2 regions of the Streptomyces sp. Rer75 genome follow, and region 2 is predicted to be linked to the other one. Evidence: riboswitches for the same ligand, from Rfam matches in the RefSeq annotation. Region 2 holds a riboswitch; the other holds the start of a gene.
What was found. A riboswitch is a leader RNA that binds a small molecule or an ion and turns the genes downstream of it on or off. The one in region 2 is predicted to bind cobalamin.

Region 1: another riboswitch for cobalamin. It lies ahead of HYQ63_RS28205 (ribonucleoside-diphosphate reductase subunit alpha); the one in region 2 lies ahead of HYQ63_RS10415 (cobalamin biosynthesis protein).

What each region holds. Positions count from the first base shown of each region.
Region 1 is NZ_CP058693.1:6,493,051-6,498,381, forward strand. It holds gene HYQ63_RS28200 (ribonucleotide-diphosphate reductase subunit beta) at 1-36, opposite strand, end outside; gene HYQ63_RS28205 (ribonucleoside-diphosphate reductase subunit alpha) at 54-2,456, opposite strand; cobalamin riboswitch at 2,584-2,724, opposite strand; gene HYQ63_RS28210 (FGGY-family carbohydrate kinase) at 2,822-4,291, opposite strand; gene HYQ63_RS28215 (histidine phosphatase family protein) at 4,406-5,068, shown strand; gene HYQ63_RS28220 (DeoR/GlpR family DNA-binding transcription regulator) at 5,065-5,331, shown strand, end outside.
Region 2 is NZ_CP058693.1:2,524,933-2,530,263, reverse strand. It holds gene HYQ63_RS10420 (cobyric acid synthase) at 1-1,535, opposite strand, end outside; gene HYQ63_RS10415 (cobalamin biosynthesis protein) at 1,532-2,512, opposite strand; cobalamin riboswitch at 2,654-2,795, opposite strand; gene HYQ63_RS10410 (hypothetical protein) at 2,972-3,202, opposite strand; gene HYQ63_RS10405 (inorganic phosphate transporter) at 3,218-4,531, opposite strand; gene HYQ63_RS10400 (class II aldolase/adducin family protein) at 4,768-5,331, shown strand, end outside.

The sequences.
Region 1 (5,331 bases), 4.0 Mb from region 2:
CTTGACGTGGTCCGTCGCGGTGTTCGCGGTGGTCATCTCGGATGCGGTGGGCATTACTGGCAGGCCTCGCAGGACTCGGGGTTTTCCAGGGAGCAGGCGACCGCGTCGGCCTCGGCGGGCGTCTGCTGGGTGGGGACGGGGACGGTGGCCGTGGCGGCGCCACCGCGGGCGCTCTGGGCGATCCGGGTCGCCGGGCGGGAGCGCAGGTAGTAGGTGGTCTTGATGCCGCGCTTCCAGGCGTACGCGTACATCGAGCTGAGCTTGCCGATGGTCGGCGCCGCCATGAAGAGGTTCAGCGACTGGCTCTGGTCGAGGTACGGGGTGCGGGCCGCCGCCATGTCGATCAGGGCGCGCTGCGGGATCTCCCACGCGGTGCGGTACAGGTCGCGTACGTCCTGGGGAACCCAGGAGAGGTCCTGGACCGAGCCGTTGGCCTCGCGCAGCGCGTCACGGGTCTGGGCGTCCCACACGCCCAGCTTCTTCAGGTCGTTCACCAGGTAGGAGTTGACCTGGAGGAACTCACCGCTGAGGGTTTCGCGCTTGAAGAGGTTGGAGACCTGCGGCTCGATGCACTCGTACACGCCCGCGATGGAGGCGATGGTGGCGGTCGGCGCGATCGCCAGCAGCAGCGAGTTCCGCATCCCGGTCGTCGCCATCCGGGTGCGCAGCGCCTCCCAGCGCTCGGGCCAGGCGGCCTGCGCGCCGGTGTAGTGGTCCGGGTGGAGCACGCCGCGCGCGGTGCGGGTCTCGGCCCAGGCCGGGTGCGGGCCGTGGCGCTCGGCGAGGTCGCAGGACGCCTCGTACGCGGCGAGCATGATGCGCTCGGAGATCCGGGTGGAGAGCGCCTGCGCCTCGGGCGAGTCGAACGGCAGCCGCAGCCGGAAGAAGACGTCCTGGAGGCCCATCAGGCCGAGCCCCACAGGACGCCAGCGGGAGTTGGAGGCCCCGGCCTCTTCCGTGGGGTAGAAGTTGATGTCCACCACGCGGTCGAGGAAGGTCACGGCGGTGCGGACGGTGCGGTCCAGCCGCTCCCAGTCCATCTCGCCGTCCTCACCCAGGTGCGCGGCCAGGTTGACCGAGCCGAGGTTGCAGACGGCGGTCTCGCTGTCGTCGGTGACCTCCAGGATCTCGGTGCACAGGTTGGAGGAGTGGACGACCCGGCCCGGCTCGGCGGTCTGGTTGGCGGTGCGGTTGGCGGCGTCCTTGAACGTCATCCAGCCGTTGCCGGTCTGCGCGAGGGTGCGCATCATCCGGGAGTACAGCTGGCGCGCCGGGACCTGCTTGAGCGCCCGCCCCTCGGCCTCGGCCTTCCGGTACGCGGCGTCGAACTCCTCGCCCCACAGGTCGACCAGTTCGGGCGCGTCCACGGGCGAGAACAGCGACCAGTCGCCGTCCGCCTCGACCCGGCGCATGAACTCGTCCGGGATCCAGTGCGCGATGTTGAGGTTGTGGGTGCGGCGGGCCTCTTCGCCCGTGTTGTCCCGCAGCTCCAGGAACTCCTCGATGTCCGCGTGCCAGGTCTCCAGGTAGACGCAGGCCGCGCCCTTGCGCCGGCCGCCCTGGTTGACGGCCGCCACCGAGGCGTCGAGCGTGCGCAGGAACGGCACGATGCCGTTGGAGTGCCCGTTGGTGCCGCGGATCAGCGAACCGCGGGCGCGGATGCGGGAGTACGACAGCCCGATGCCGCCCGCGTGCTTCGAGAGGCGCGCCACCTGGTGGTAGCGGTTGTAGATCGAGTCCAGCTCGTCCAGCGGCGAGTCCAGCAGATAGCAGGAGGACATCTGCGGGTGCCGGGTGCCGGAGTTGAACAGCGTGGGGGAGCTGGGCAGGTACGACAGCGTGCTGGTCATCCGGTACAGCTCGGCGACGTCGTCCAGCGCCCGCTCGGTCAGGTCCTCGGCGAGCCCGCAGGCCACCCGCAGCAGGAAGTGCTGCGGGGTCTCGATCACCTGACGGGTGATCGGGTGGCGGAGCAGATAGCGACTGTGCAGGGTGCGCAGCCCGAAGTAGCCGAAGCGGTCGTCGGCGCCGTCGGCCAGTGCCTGGTCGACCAGCGCGTCCAGCCGGGCGGCGTGGGCGGTCACGAACTCGGCGGTGGAGTCGGCGATCAGGCCCTCGCGGTGGCCCACGGCGACGGACGCGGAGAAGGAGTCCGCGCCCTGCCCGGCCGCCTCGTCGGCGATCGCGCGGGTCAGCAGCCGCGCGGCGAGCTTGGAGTACTCCGGCTCCTCGCCGATGAGTCCGGCCGCCGCCTCGGTCGCCAGGGAGCGCAACTCCGCCTCGTCCGAACCGGGATGGCGGCCGCGCAGGGCGGCGGCCGCGACCTTGCCGGGGTCGGTGGCGGGCAGATCGGCGGTGAGCCCGGTGAGGGTCCGCAGCAGGGCGGTCCCGGGCGCGTCGGCCGCTGCCGGAGTTTCCGCTGCCTCTGAAACCGGGTCGGCGGGCGCGATGGTCACTGAAGTGTTCTCCCTCGCTCGGCTGGGGGCCTGACGAGGGCAGTGCGCGATGGCCGCTTACGGGCATGCCGATTCCGCTCTACGGCACACCACGCAGCGTCCATCGGCCCAACCCGCGAGGCCCGGACGTATGCAGACGGCCGTCGGCAGGTCATCGGACTCACGGGTACGCAAAAGCGCACACGTACACCGTTGCGGGACAGTTCCGGATTCCCACCGGATTCCCCTGCGGCGACAGCGGAGACGAGCATACATCTTGTGTCGTGCTGCGCACGCGCCCCCAGATGTTGTGTCGTCAGCTGGGCGGATTCGTATAGATGTGCTAGTCACGTCGGGCCTTGGCCGCGCCGGAATCCCAGGGAAAACTAGCTTCCCGGACCGCTCGTCCGCCATTCGTCCAGGGCACGGGCGAGGCGGTCGCGGTAGCCCGCGTAGCCGTCCTCGTACGCGCCGCGAAGCTCGCTCCGCGGCTCGACCGTACGGGACGCGGAGCGCCACCGGGACGCGTCCACGGGGTCGCCGAGCGACCGCCACGCGACCGCGACCGCGCCCCGCGCGCCGACCTCCGGCTCGTCCGGAATGACCACCGGACGGCCGATGACGTTCGCGAAAATCTCCGTCCAGGAGGCGGAACGCACCCCTCCGCCGCACAGCGCGAGCCGTCCCGAGAGCCCGGCCGCCTCCAGGCAGTGGCGGGCCGCGTAGGCGATGGCCTCGCACACGGCCCGTACGGTGTCGGCGCGGGTGGTGGCGAGGGTGAGACCGTCCAACCGCCCCTGGGCGGCGGGCTCCACGAACGGGGCGCGCTCCCCGGCGCCGGACAGGAAGGGCAGCGCGGTCACCCCGTTCGCCCCCGGCGGACTCCCGTCGAGCAGGGCGTCCAGCTCGGCGGTGGTCGTCCCTGTGAGATCGAGCACCCACTCCAGGGCGGCCGTGCCGACCATCGCGGGCATCGCGCGCAGCCAGCGCTCCGGGTCGGGGGTGCACAGCCACATTCCGGCCGGATCGGCCGAAGCGTCCACCGCCGCGCGGTCGGTGAGCACCTGGCAGGCCAGCGTGGTGCCGACGATGAGCAGCCCGTCGCCCACGTCCCGCACCCCGCTGCCGATGGCGCACGCCGGAAGGTCGTACGGACCGGAGACGACGGGCAGGCCGGGCGGCAGCCCGGTCAGCCGGGCCCCCTCGTCGTCCAGCGCGAGGACGGTGCCGGGCGCGGCGGGGCCCGGCAGCAGCCGGGCGTGGCCGGACAGTCCGCAGCGCTCCAGGGCGTCCGGCACATAGGTGCGGGTGGTGACGTCGAGGAACGGCAGGGACGCGTCGGAGGCGTCCACGGTGATGGCGCCGGTCAGCCGCTGGGCCACCGCGTCCACGCAGTAGCCCGCGACCGCCGCCCGCTCCAGCGCCTCCGGCTCGTGCTCGGCCAGCCAGTGCAGCAGCGGGGCGTGGCAGCCCGGGAACAGCCCGGAGCCGGTGAGCGCGTGGAGGGCTTTGAGCGTGCCGTCGGCGCGCCAGCGGGCGATGGTCTCGCCGCCCCGGCCGTCCAGCCAGGAGATCGGCGGGCGCACCGCCCGGCCCGCCTCGTCGCGCAGCCACAGCCCGTCGCCCTGGCCGGTGAGGGCGAGCGCGGCGGGCGGGCCGGGGAGCGCCGCGGCCACCTCGCGCACCACCTCGGCGACCGTGCGCAGCACGTCCTCCAGGTCCTGTTCGACCCGGCCGCCGGGCAGGCGGTCCAGTCGGCTGGGGCGGGCCGCGGAGGCGCGCGCGACCCCGTCGCGGCCGAAGGCCACGGCCTTGGTGACGGAAGTGCCGACATCCACTCCGATGATCATGCGCATGCCCTGCTTCCCTCCGGAACCTCGGCGCTCCATCACATGAGCGATGATAGATTTAACACCAGAGACGTGATCAGGCAATGGCTCAGGCCATGGTTGACGCAGGGGAGAACCCGGATGACCGCCCGACTGCTGCTCGTACGCCACGGGGAGACCGTGTGGCACGCGGAGAACCGGTACGCCGGAACCTCGGACATCGCGCTGACCGAGCGCGGCCACCGGCAGGCGCGGGCCCTCGCCCACTGGGCGCGGGGCCGTCAGATCGACGCGGTGGCCTGCTCCCCGCTGAGCCGGGCGCGGCACACCGCCGAACCGGCCGCCGCCGCGCTGTCCCTGGTCCCCGAAGTGGTCGAGGATCTGCGCGAGATGGACTTCGGCTGGGGCGAGGGCCGCACTCTCGCCGAGATGGAGGCGGAGGATCCGGCGGCCGTCCGGGCGTTCCGCGACGACCCCGAGACCGGCGCCTTCCCCGGCTCGGAGCGCCCCGGCGAGGCCGCGGCCCGCGCCGTAGCCGCCCTGCGCCGGCTTGCCGCCGCGCACCCGGACCGCACGGTGCTCGTCGTGGCGCACAACAGCCTGCTGCGGACCGCGCTGTGCACCCTGCTCGGCATCCCCGTCGGCCGCTACCGCACGGTCTTCCCCCGGCTGGACAACGCGGCGGTGACCGAGATCGGCGTTGACGGCGACCGCACGGCGCTGCGCTCCCTGAACGTCCCCACCGACACCGTGCCCACCGCGAACATGCCCGCCGACGGCGCTACGGGAGGATCCCGCCCATGACCACGGTCCGCTCCCAGGACGCCCGCAGGCAGACCATCACCGAATACGTCCTCGCGCACTCCACCGCCACCGCGGCGGAGCTGGCCGACCTCACCGGCGTCAGCCTGATGACCGTGCACCGGGACCTGGACGAGCTGGCCCGGCTCGGGGTGCTGCGCAAGTTCCGGGGCGGGGTCTCGGCCCTGCCCTCGTCGGTCTTCGAGTCCAGCCTCGCCTACCGGATGGGCGCCCACCGGGCCGAGAAGGAGGCGGTGGCCGCCACC
Region 2 (5,331 bases):
GGCAGTTCGTCCGGTACGCCGCCCTCGATGAGCCTCAGCAGCGCGTCCGTGTCCGCGTGCTCCTCGATCAGATCGCCCAGCCGGTCCAACTGCTCCTCGCGCAGCTCCCCGAAGCGGGTGTCAGGCGCGGGCACGAACGCCCGGCCCGCCGCCTCCGCGACCCGCCGCAGGAAGGCGCGGCGGAAGCCGTCGCTCTCCAGCGAGCCGTGCCAGTGCGTGCCCCACACCGGGCCCACCCGGCAGCCGTCCAGGAAGGGTTCGTCGCCCCCGTGGAGCAGTTCGGCGACGCCGTGGTGGATCTCGTAGCCCACCACCCGTTCGCCCAGCGCCTCGCCCACCGGCCGGGCCAGGGTCTTGTCGGCCGCGAAGCGGACCCGTACGGGCAGCAGTCCGAGGCCCTCGACCGTCCCGGCCTTCGACTCGACCTCGTCCTCGATTGCGTAGCCCAGCGCCTGGAAGCCGCCGCAGATCCCGAGCACCGGCCGCCCCTCCGCGGCCCGCCGCGCGATCGCGTCGGCGAGACCGCGCTCGCGCAGCCACTCCAGCGCCTTCACGGTGCCCCGGGTGCCCGGCAGCACCACCAGATCGGCGTCGGCCAGCTCCTCCGGGCGGTCCACGAAGCGCACGATCACGCCCGGCTCGGCGGCCAGCGCGTCCACGTCGGTGAAGTTGGACATCAGCGGTACGGCGGCCACCGCGACCCGCAGCACGTCCGCGCCGTGCGGCGGTGCGACGACGCTCTCGCGCACCGTGCCGCGCAGCGAGACGCGCAGCCCGTCCTCCTCGTCGATGCCGAGGCCGTGCGCGTACGGCAGCACACCGACGGTCGGCCGTCCGGTGAGGTCGCGCAGCATGTCCAGCCCGGGTTCCAGCAGGCTCACATCGCCGCGGAACTTGTTCACCACATAGGCGGCGATGTGCCGCTGGTCCTCGCGGGACAGCAGCGCGGTCGTGCCGAAGAAGGACGCGAAGACGCCGCCGCGGTCGATGTCCCCGACCACGACGACCGGCAGCCCCGCGGCCCGGGCAAGACCGAGGTTGACGATGTCGGTGCGGCGCAGATTGATCTCGGCCGGGCTGCCCGCGCCCTCGCAGATCACCGCGTCATGCGTGCGCCGCAGCTCGCTCAGGCACTCGGTGACGGTCTCCAGCAGCCCTTCGCGCCGCCGCTCCGAGTGCAGCCTTTCCTCGGGGGACGACCCCCCAGACCCCCCGTAATACCCGCGCGCGCTCATCTCGCCCACCGGCTTGCCGAGCAGCACCACCTGGCTGCTGCGGTCGCTGCCCGGCTTCAGCAGGACCGGGTTCATCAGGGCGCTCGGTTCGACGCGCGCGGCGGCGGCCTGCATCGCCTGGGCCCGCCCGATCTCGGCGCCGTCCCGGGTGACGAAGGAGTTGAGCGACATGTTCTGCGCCTTGAACGGGGCGACCCGGAGCCCTTTGCGCGCCAGCCAGCGGCATATGCCCGCCGTGACGACGCTCTTCCCGGCGTCCGAGGTCGTTCCCGCGATGAGCAGTCCGCCCCCCAGGGTCATCGATTCACCCTTTCCTGATCGGCTCCGGAGCCCCGACCGGCTCCGGAACGAGCCACGACGGTGGTGAGCAGAGCGAGCGCCGACACCCGCCGCGAGAGGAGGATCGCCCGCGGAATGTCGGCCGCCGTCACGGGACGGCCGCCCGGGTTCAGCACCGGGCGGTGCTCGACCCGGCCCGCGTACGCCAGCGTGCCGCCCAGCCGGACCCCCAGCGCGCCCGCGAACGCCGCCTCCACCGGGCCCGCGTTGGGGCTCGGGTGGCGTCCGCCGTCGTCGCGCCAGGCGCGCCACGCGCCGCGCGGATCGGGCCCGGCGAGGGCGGCCAGGGCGGCGGTGAGCCGGGCGCCGGGCCAGCCCGCGACGTCGTCCAGCCGGGCCGCGGCCCAGCCGAACCGGCTGTAGCGGGCCGACTTGTGGCCCACCATGGCGTCCAGGGTGTTGACGGCGCGGAAGCCGACGAGCCCCGGCACCCCGGCCACGGCCCCCCACACGAGCGCGCCCACGACCGCGTCCGAGGTGTTCTCGGCCACCGACTCGACGACCGCCCGCGCGATCTGCTGTGCGTCCAGCGCCTGCGGATCGCGTCCGCACAGATGCGGCAGCCGCTCCCGCGCGGCGTCGACGTCCCCGGCGGCCAGCGCGTCACCGATGACCCGGGCCTCCCGCACCAGCGAGGTGCCGCCCAGTACGGCCCAGGTGGTGGCGGCGGTCAGCGCGGCATCGGCCGTCCGGCGTCGGCCCGCGAAGCCGCGTACGGTACGCGCCAGCAGCGCGGCACCGGCGGCCGCGCCGCCCGCGCACAGCGCGGTGTGCAGGGCCCCGGAACCGCGGTGATCGCGCCACAGCCGCCGCTCGACGGCCGCGGCGGCCCGCCCGAACGCGGCCACCGGATGGCCGCGGCGCGGATCGCCCGCGGCGAGGTCGCCGAGGAAGCCGAGTGCGGCGCCGCACGCGTACGAGGCGTGGTCGGCACGCATCCTTCAGACCGCCGTCATGCCTCTGCGGCGAGGACCGCCGCCGAGCATGCGGACAGGAGGAGCTGACGGCGTGGCAGTGCCGGGCATGGCGGTATGTCCTCACTCAGGGTCCGCGCCCTGGCTCGACGTGACCGGCGGTGAGAGTCTCCTGGCTCCCGGATCCGCGGCTCTCCCGGTCTTCCAGCCCTCCTGGCGTACGGACGGCCGTGACCCCTTGCGGTGAGGGGAGAGCGCTCCCCGGTGACAGTGGCGGGACCGCGCCGGATTCTCACCGGCTTCCTCTCCTGCCGCCGTTTGGCTCGGGAAGTCCACCATGGGGCGCGAATGGCCGTCAACTCGCATTTGACCTGCGATGCCAGAGTGTGCCGAGATCCACAGGCGCCCGCGCGGGAACGACCGCGGGGCGGTGGGCGCCGAACAGCGCCCACCGCCCCGCGGCTTGAGTGGCCTCCGTTGGTTTCAGGCCACGATCAGATAGATGCCGTACGCCACGACCGCGGCGCACAGCGCGAAACAGGCGTACGCGCCGGTGCGCGCAACCGCGGAAGCGCCGCCCGCGGCGGCCTGGGGCTGCGGCTGAGCCGTACGGGAGGTGCCGATGATGCCCAGGGTGAAGACCCCTACGACGCCGACCGTCACCGCGAGGCTGACGCCGAAGACCTGGCCGAGGGCCGCCCAGTCGATGTGCATTGCGTGTGCTCCCTGTCAGCTGGTGGAACCGGTTCCCGCGGTGGCGGGGGTCGGGGCGGATTCGGACGAGGCGTCCTCGGCGGACGTCGAGCCCGAGGCGTTCGAGGCGTCTGCGGCATCCGTGCCATCGGTGCCATCGGCAGCGGATGCGGTCTTTCCGGCGGGCGGCGGGGCGACCGACCGCACGGCGGCGGTGACGACACCGACCGGCTCGGCGGACTCCGCACCCAGCTCGTTGACGTTGCTGGCGTCCACCGGCTTGCGGCGCGACAGCATCCAGATGACGCCGCAGCCCAGCACCGCGAGGACGGCGACCGCGGTGATGCCCCCGTTGCCCTGGCCGGCCAGCAGCGCCGCACCGGCGGCCACCAGACCGGCGGCCGGGAGGGTCAGCGCCCACGCGGCGACCATGCGGCCCGCGGTCGACCAGCGCACCACACCGCCCTTGCGGCCGACGCCCGCACCCATGACGGCGCCCGAGCAGACCTGCGTGGTGGACAGCGCGAAGCCGATGTGGGACGAGGCCAGGATGACGGTCGCGGCGCCGGTCTGGGCGGCGAAGCCCTGCGGCGGCTGGATGTCGGTGATGCCCTTGCCCATGGTGCGGATGATGCGCCAGCCGCCCAGGTAGGTGCCGAGCGCGATGGCGAGACCCGCGGAGACGATCACCCACATGGGCGGGTCGGAGTCGGGGGCGATGACGCCGCCGGTGACCAGCGCGAGGGTGATGACGCCCATCGTCTTCTGGGCGTCGTTGGTGCCGTGGGCCAGGGAGACCAGCGCGGCCGAGGCGATCTGACCGGCGCGGTAGCCCTTCGCGGTGTCCTCCGCGGCCCGGTTGTTGGCCAGCCGGTAGGTGAGCCGGGTGGCGGCCACCGTGGCGATGCCCGCCACGACCGGCGCGGCCACGGCCGGGATGAGGACCTTCATGACGATCGCGTCGCCGTTGACCCCGTCCATGCCGACGGAGACCACGGTGGCGCCGATGAGGCCGCCGAAGAGGGCGTGCGATGAGCTGGACGGGAGACCGGCCAGCCAGGTCACCAGGTTCCAGAGGATCGCGCCGACGAGCCCCGCGAAGATCACTTCGGGCTGGATGCCGGAGCCCTCGTCGATGATTCCGCCGGAGATGGTCTTGGCGACCTCCACGGAGAGGAAGGCGCCGACGAGGTTGAGGACTGCCGACATCGCCACCGCGACCCGGGGACCGAGCGCTCCGGTGGAGATGGTGGTGGCCATGGCGTTGGCCGTGTCGTGGAAGCCGTTCGTGAAGTCGAACACCAAGGCCGTGACGATCACGATCCCGATGAGAAGCGTGATGTGTTCCATACACCCGGTCAATCAGTTCGGAGGGCGGTCAGTGCACGGTGAACGTAAGGAAACTGGGTGAACGGAAGATGAACTGAGGCGGGCTTCATGGTGACACGGGCGCGCGAGTGTGAGAACGGCTGGTTTTCGACCGTACTTCCTTTCGTCACACGGCATTTGACGCCCGTACATCGAGCCGGCGTAACCGCACCGCGCCGGCGCCCGTGTGGAAGGATCGCGCCCGGAGGTGAGGGCCCGTGACGGAGCCGCGATCGGCACGACGGCCACAGCCGAGGCTGACCCAGCCCCTGCGGCAGGCGTGGACGCAGGTGGTGCGGACGGCCCGCAGAACCACCGCCGACGGGCTCGTCGTCGGCACCTCGGGCAATGTGTCGGCCCGGATCGGCGACACCGTCCTGGTGACCCCGAGCGGCGTCCCCTACGACCGGCTCGGCCCGCGTGACGTGGTCGGCGTGGACCTCGATGGCCGACAGGTGCTGGGCACGCTCGCGCCCACCAGCGAGCTGCCCATGCACCTCGCCGTCTACCGTCACACGGAAGACGCCGCGGCCATCGTCCACACCCACGCCGTTCACGCCACCGCCGTCTCCACGCTGGTCGACGAACTCCCCGCGATCCACTACATGACCGCCGCCCTCGGCGGGCCGGTCCGGGTCGCCGACTACGCGCTCTACGGCACCGATGAATTGGCCGAAAACATGCTGTCCGCGCTGCGCGACCGCTCCGGCTGTCTGCTGCGCAACCACGGGACCGTCGTATACGGCGCGACGCTGGACCAGGCCTACGACCGCACCGCCCAG